DNA from 2 places in the Streptomyces sp. NPDC002671 genome. Region 2 is predicted to be linked to the other one. Evidence: riboswitches for the same ligand, from Rfam matches in the RefSeq annotation. Region 2 holds a riboswitch; the other holds the start of a gene.
What was found. Region 2 has a riboswitch for glycine ahead of gcvP (aminomethyl-transferring glycine dehydrogenase). Riboswitches for the same ligand answer to the same signal wherever they lie in the genome.
Positions count from the first base shown of each region.

Region 1 (3,397 bases), on a different contig from region 2:
CCCGCGAAGTGCGCCATGTCGACCCACAGGTAGGCCTCGACCTCGTCCGCGATCCGGCGGAACTCGGCGAAGTCCAGCTGGCGCGGGTACGCCGACCAGCCCGCGATGATCACCTTGGGGCGGTGCTCCTTGGCGAGCCGCTCGACCTCGGCCATGTCGACCAGGCCGGTCTCGGCGTCCACGTGGTACGCGACCACGTTGAACTGCTTGCCGGAGAAGTTCAGGCGCATGCCGTGGGTCAGGTGGCCGCCGTGCGCCAGGTCCAGGCCGAGGATGGTGTCCCCGGGCTGGGCCAGCGCGAACAGCGCCGCCTGGTTGGCGGAGGCGCCGGAGTGGGGCTGCACGTTGGCGTACTCGGCGCCGAACAGCTCCTTGATCCGGTCGATGGCGATCTGCTCGGCGACGTCGACGTGCTCGCAGCCGCCGTAGTAGCGGCGGCCCGGGTAGCCCTCCGCGTACTTGTTGGTCAGCACCGAGCCCTGCGCCTCCATCACCGCGAGCGGCGCGAAGTTCTCGGAGGCGATCATCTCCAGCGTGGACTGCTGGCGGTTCAGCTCGGCGTCGACCGCGGCGGCGATCTCCGGGTCCAGCTCGTGCAGAGGCGTGTTCAGGACAGTCATACGGCTACGACTCCTCAGCCGGCGGTGAAGGCGGTGTACTCGTCGGCGGAGAGCAGGTCGGCCGGCTCGTCCTCGATACGCACCTTGAAGAGCCAGCCGCCCTCGAAGGGGACGGAGTTCACCAGCGACGGGTCGTCCACGACGTCCTGGTTGATCTCGGTGACCTCGCCGGTGACCGGCGCGTACAGGTCGCTGACGGACTTGGTCGACTCAAGCTCGCCGCAGGACTCGCCCGCGGTCACGGTGTCACCGACCTCCGGGAGCTGGACGAAAACGACATCGCCGAGCGCGTTGGCCGCGTGCTCCGTGATGCCGACCGTCGACACGCCGTCCTCGGCGGCCGACAGCCACTCGTGCTCCTTGCTGTAACGCAGCTGCTGGGGGTTGCTCATGGTCTGAATTCTCCTGTACGCGGGAGTGTGCTGATGAGTGGGGGACGGCCGGAACCGTCGGTGAGCAGGCGAAATGTGCGCAGTGTCACGTCACGGGGACAGTCCGCGTGGACGGACCGCGGGGACGGACCGCGCCCGGTGTCTACTTCTGCCGCTTGTAGAAAGGCAGCGCCACGACCTCGTACGGCTCGTGGCTGCCTCGGATGTCCACGCCGACACCCTCGGTGCCCGGCGCCGCGTGCGCCGCGTCGACGTAGGCCATCGCGATCGGCTTGCCCAGGGTGGGGGAGGGGGCGCCCGAGGTGACCTCGCCGATCACCTCGCCGCCGGCGACGACGGCGTACCCGGCGCGCGGCACCCGGCGGCCCTCGGCGATCAGGCCCACCAGCACGCGCGGCGGGTTCTGCTCGGCGCGCGCGGCGGCCTCGGTGAGCGCCTCGCGGCCCACGAAGTCGCCCTCCTTCTCGAACTTGACCACACGGCCGAGCCCGGCGTCGAAGGGGGTCAGCGAGGTGGTCAGCTCGTGCCCGTACAGCGGCATGCCCGCCTCCAGGCGCAGCGTGTCCCGGCAGGACAGGCCGCACGGCACCAGGCCGACGCCCTCGCCAGCCTTGGTCAGCGCCTGCCACAGCTCCACGGCGTGCTCCGGCTTCACGAACAGCTCGAAGCCGTCCTCGCCGGTGTAGCCGGTGCGCGCGATCAGCGCGGGGACACCGGCGACCGTGCCGGGCAGGCCCGCGTAGTACTTCAGACCGTCCAGGTCGGCGTCCGTGAGCGACTTCAGGATGCCGGGGGACTCCGGACCCTGGACCGCGATCAGGGCGTACGCGTCCCGGTCGTCGCGTACCTCGGCGTCGAAGCCCGCGACCCGCTCGGTCAGCGCGTCGAGCACGACCTGGGCGTTGGAGGCGTTGGCCACGACCATGTATTCAGGAGAAGCGGCCTCGGTGTCAGCGAGCCGGTAGACGATCAGGTCGTCCAGGATGCCGCCGTCGGCCTGGCAGATCATGGTGTAGCGGGCGCGGCCGACGCCCACGGAGGCGATGTTGCCGACCAGGGCGTGGTTCAGGAAGGCGGCGGCTTCGGCACCGGTCACGGTGATCTCGCCCATGTGCGAGAGGTCGAAGAGACCGGCCTTGGTCCGCACGGCCACGTGCTCGTCGCGCTCGGAGCCGTAGCGCAGGGGCATGTCCCAGCCGGCGAAGTCGGTCATCGTCGCACCGAGCGAGCGATGCAGGGCATCCAGCGCGGTGTGACGGAGTTCGGTGCTGCTCATCGGTCGGTCGTCTCCCAGGGCATGACGGGCGAGGTCGTTCCTCCCCATCTGTCATCGGAACCTGAGAGGTTCGCCGCGACCGCCACAGGGACGATCAGGGCTTGCACCTTGGGTGGAGCCACTGTCACAGCGGCCCGCTTTTCAGATGTGCCTCGCCCGCGCGGTAACGGGGCCTGAGAGATTCAAGGGAGGGACTTGCTCCTTCGGCGCCCCAGCGAGACGACTGCTGGGGACTCTCCCGCGCGGATTCAAGCGGCCGGTATGCAGTTGGCGGGCACATCATTGCACGCCCGGCGCCCGACCGTCAGGCCCCATCTGTAACCGACCTGTGGCCGTACGCGCACCGAACCGCCGGGCACCGCGCATTACTTTCTCTTTACATATGAGGGGCAGGAAGACCGGGCAGGGGGATCTCCGCGCCCACAGGGGAGGACGATCACGGTGAACAGGACATCCGCGTACGCCACCACCAGCGGCATCGCGGTGCCGCGGCAGCCCTCCGCCCCGGCCCGCCCGCGCCGCGCCGCCCGCGCCGAGGGACGCCCCGCCGAGCGCCCCGCCCCGGTCGTGCGCGATCTGCGCGAGCGCGCCGGGCGCAGCCCCCGTAGCCTGCGCTTCGGCCCCCGCGACCTGGTCGTGCTCACCGGCCTGCCCGGCAGCGGCAAGTCCACTCTGATGTGCCGCGCGGTCCCCGGCCGCCGCGTCGACTCCCAGGACGCCCGCGAGCGCTGGGCCGCCCGCCTGCCCCGCGTCCTGCCCTACGCCCTCTACCGCCCCCTGGTCCGCCTCGCCCACTTCGCCGCCCTGCGCCGCGCCCTGCGGACCGGCGAGGGAGTCGTCGTGCACGACTGCGGCACCCAGCCCTGGGTGCGCGGCTGGCTGGCCCGCGCCGCCCGCCGCCGCGGCGGCACCCTGCACCTGCTCCTCCTCGACGTCACCCCGGACACGGCCCGCGCGGGCCAGCACGAGCGCGGCCGGGGTGTCTCCCGGTACGCCTTCAGCCGCCACCGCCGTACGACGGCCCGGCTGCTGAGGGCGGTTGAGCGCGGCGAACTGCCCGGCGGCTGCGGCTCGGCGGTCCTGCTGGACCGGGACGCGGCGGACGCCCT
Region 1 covers NZ_JBSFVU010000024.1:83,586-86,982, reverse strand. Annotated here, with positions in the region: gene glyA (serine hydroxymethyltransferase) at 1-620, opposite strand, end outside; gene gcvH (glycine cleavage system protein GcvH) at 635-1,012, opposite strand; gene gcvT (glycine cleavage system aminomethyltransferase GcvT) at 1,155-2,288, opposite strand; glycine riboswitch at 2,327-2,439, opposite strand; glycine riboswitch at 2,440-2,539, opposite strand; gene ACWD35_RS31610 (AAA family ATPase) at 2,730-3,397, shown strand, end outside.
Region 1: linked by a shared signal. The riboswitch ahead of gcvT (glycine cleavage system aminomethyltransferase GcvT) and the one ahead of gcvP (aminomethyl-transferring glycine dehydrogenase) in region 2 are both predicted to bind glycine.

Region 2 (3,397 bases):
CGGGCCGATGTCGGTGCGGACCCTGCCGGGGGTCGGGCCGGCCACCGGGGACCATCTGCGGCGCGCCGGGATCACCACGGTCGAGGAACTGGCCGAGGCGGGCGAGGACGAACTCGTACGGCTGCTGGGCAAGGCCCACGGGCACGCGCTGTACGCAATGGCGCTGGCGCGCGACGACCGGCCCGTCGTCGCCGAGCGGGAGACCAAGTCGGTGTCGGTGGAGGACACCTATGACGTGGACATCCACGACCGGCTGCGGGTCGGCCTGGAGGTGCGGCGGCTCGCGGACCGGTGTGTGGGGCGGCTGCGCGGGGCCGGGCTGTCGGGGCGGACCATCGTGCTGAAGGTGCGGCGGTACGACTTCTCGACGCTGACCCGCTCCGAGACGCTCAGGGGGCCCACGGACGACCCTGCCGTGATCCGGGAGGCGGCGGCACGGCTGCTGGAGTCCGTGGACACCACGGGCGGGGTACGGCTGCTGGGGGTCGGTGTGTCCGGGCTCGCCGACTACACCCAGGAGGACCTGTTCGCCCAGGCCGCGGGCGAGCTGGCCGCCGAGGCCTCGGAACAGGCCGCGCCCGAGGCCGCCGAGGAGGAGCCGGAGCCCGCCGAGCGGCACTGGAGCGCCGGGCACGACATACGGCACGCTGCCCACGGCCACGGCTGGGTGCAGGGCAGCGGCCTGGGGCGGGTCACCGTACGCTTCGAGACGCCGTACTCGGAGCCGGGCCGTGTGCGGACCTTCCGGGTGGACGACCCCGACCTGGAGCCGGCGGACCCGCTGCCGCTGGTGCCGGAAACCGGGGACGCGGAGAGACAGACGGAGAAGCACAGCGAGAAGCAGACGGAGAGGCATACGCAGGCTCAGGTCTCCTCCGTGCCGGCCAGCTTTCCGAAGTCGTGGTCGGGAACCGCTGGAGGCGCACCTACATCCAGACCGTAGTGGTGGTAGAGCTGGAGTTCCTGTTCGGGGGAGAGGTGGCGGCCCACGCCGAAGTCGGGGGCGTCCTTGATCAGGCTCCGTTCGAACGGCACCTGGAGCGTGCCCTCGACCAGCTCGCTCGGCTCCAGCGGGACGAACGCATCCCTGGAGAACAGGCCTGTTCGTATGGCAGCCCATTCGGGCACACCCGTCGCGTCGTCGAGATACACCTCGTCGACGGTGCCGATTTTGGTCCCGTTTCGGTCGAACGCCTTGCGGCCGATCAGGTTGCGCGGATCGATATCGGTCTGCACGGTCCCTCTCCCTCCACTTGGTCGCAACTCATCCGTAAGCACTACAAAAGAGCACATTCAACGAGGCGGCCACTCGAAGGCCCGGGCGTTGACCTCGCTGGTAGGCTGACAGCGGCTGCTGACCCCGCGCGGGAGAGTCCTCCGACCACGTCGGAGGCGCCGAAGGAGCAAATCCTCCCCGGAATCTCTCAGGCTCACGTACCGCACGGACGAGGTCACTCTGGAAAGCAGGGCGGACGTCCACGGTGTCCGCCCTCACCGACGGTGAAAGCCGGCGTCCTCGGGCGCCCGGTGAAGCTCTCAGGTTGAGATGACAGAGGGGGAGGCCGTCCGGGCACCCGTCTCGTGGTGCCCTCGAAGGTCGCGTCAGACCAGGAGGCCTCCGCAATGACCGCCCACCACGTTCCGCTGTCCGAGCTCGAAGCGGGCATCCCTTTCGAGCAGCGTCACATCGGGCCCGACCAGGAGGCGCGGGCCAAGATGCTCGCGCAGGTCGGCTACGGTTCCCTCGACGAGCTGACCGCCGCCGCCGTGCCGGATGTGATCAAGAACGCCGAAGCCCTGGATCTGCCGGAGGCCCGGACCGAGGCCGAGGTGCTCGCCGAGCTGCGTGAGCTCGCCGACCGCAACCAGGTTCTCGGCTCCATGATCGGCCTGGGCTACTACGGCACCTTCACGCCCCCCGTCATCCTGCGCAACGTCATGGAGAACCCGGCCTGGTACACGGCGTACACGCCGTACCAGCCGGAGATCTCCCAGGGCCGCCTGGAGGCCCTGCTGAACTTCCAGACGGTGGTCGCCGACCTCACCGGCCTGCCGACCTCCGGCGCCTCCCTCCTGGACGAGGGCACCGCCGCCGCCGAGGCGATGGCACTGTCCCGGCGCATGGGCAAGAACAAGAAGGGCCTGTTCCTGGTCGACGCGGACGCGCTGCCGCAGACCATCGCCGTGATCGAGACGCGCGCCGAGCCGACCGGCGTCGAGGTCGTCGTCGCCGACCTGAGCGAGGGCATCCCGGCCGACATCGCGGCCCGCGAGATCAACGGCGTCCTCATCCAGTACCCGGGCGCCTCCGGTGCCGTACGGGACATCAAGCCGGTCATCGACCAGGCGCACGAGCTGGGCGCTCTCGTTGCCGTCGCCGCCGACCTGCTCGCGCTGACCCTGCTGACCTCGCCCGGCGAGCTGGGCGCGGACTTCGCGGTCGGCACCACCCAGCGCTTCGGTGTCCCGATGGGCTTCGGCGGTCCGCACGCGGGCTACATGGCCGTGCAGGAGAAGTTCGCGCGCAGCCTGCCCGGCCGCCTCGTGGGCGTCTCCGTCGACGTCGACGGCAACAAGGCCTACCGCCTGGCCCTGCAGACCCGTGAGCAGCACATCCGCCGCGAGAAGGCCACCAGCAACATCTGCACCGCGCAGGTGCTGCTCGCCGTGATGGCCGGCATGTACGCCGTCTACCACGGCTCGGAGGGCCTGAAGATCATCGCGCAGCGCACCCACCGCTACGCCACCGTCCTGGCCGCGGGCCTGACGGCCGCCGGTGTCGAGCTCGTGCACGGCGCCTACTTCGACACTGTCACCGCGCGCGTGCCCGGCAAGGCCGCCGAGGTCGCCGCCGCCGCCGAGCGGAACGGTGTCAACCTGCGCCTGGTCGACGCCGACCACGTCTCCATGGCCTGCGACGAGACCACCACGCGCGCCCAGCTGGGTGCCGTCTGGGCCGCCTTCGGTATCGACGGCGACGTCGAGGCGCTGGACGCGGCGGCCGTGGACACGCTGCCCGAGGCGCTGCTGCGCACCGGCGACTTCCTGACCCACCCGGTCTTCCAGCAGCACCGCTCCGAGACCGCGATGCTGCGCTACCTGCGCAAGCTGTCCGACCGCGACTACGCGCTCGACCGCGGCATGATCCCGCTGGGCTCCTGCACCATGAAGCTCAACGCGACCACGGAGATGGAGCCGGTCACCTGGCCCGAGTTCGGCCAGCTGCACCCCTTCGCGCCGGCCGAGCAGGCCGCGGGCTACCTCACGCTCATCCGTGAGCTGGAGGAACGTCTCGCCGAGGTCACCGGCTACGACAAGGTCTCCCTCCAGCCGAACGCCGGTTCGCAGGGCGAGCTGGCCGGTCTGCTCGCGGTGCGCGGCTACCACCGCGCGAACG
Region 2 covers NZ_JBSFVU010000019.1:196,694-200,090, reverse strand. Annotated here, with positions in the region: partial or broken gene ACWD35_RS28165 (DNA polymerase IV) at 1-802, shown strand, start outside; gene ACWD35_RS28160 (PRC-barrel domain-containing protein) at 865-1,236, opposite strand; glycine riboswitch at 1,356-1,450, shown strand; gene gcvP (aminomethyl-transferring glycine dehydrogenase) at 1,624-3,397, shown strand, end outside.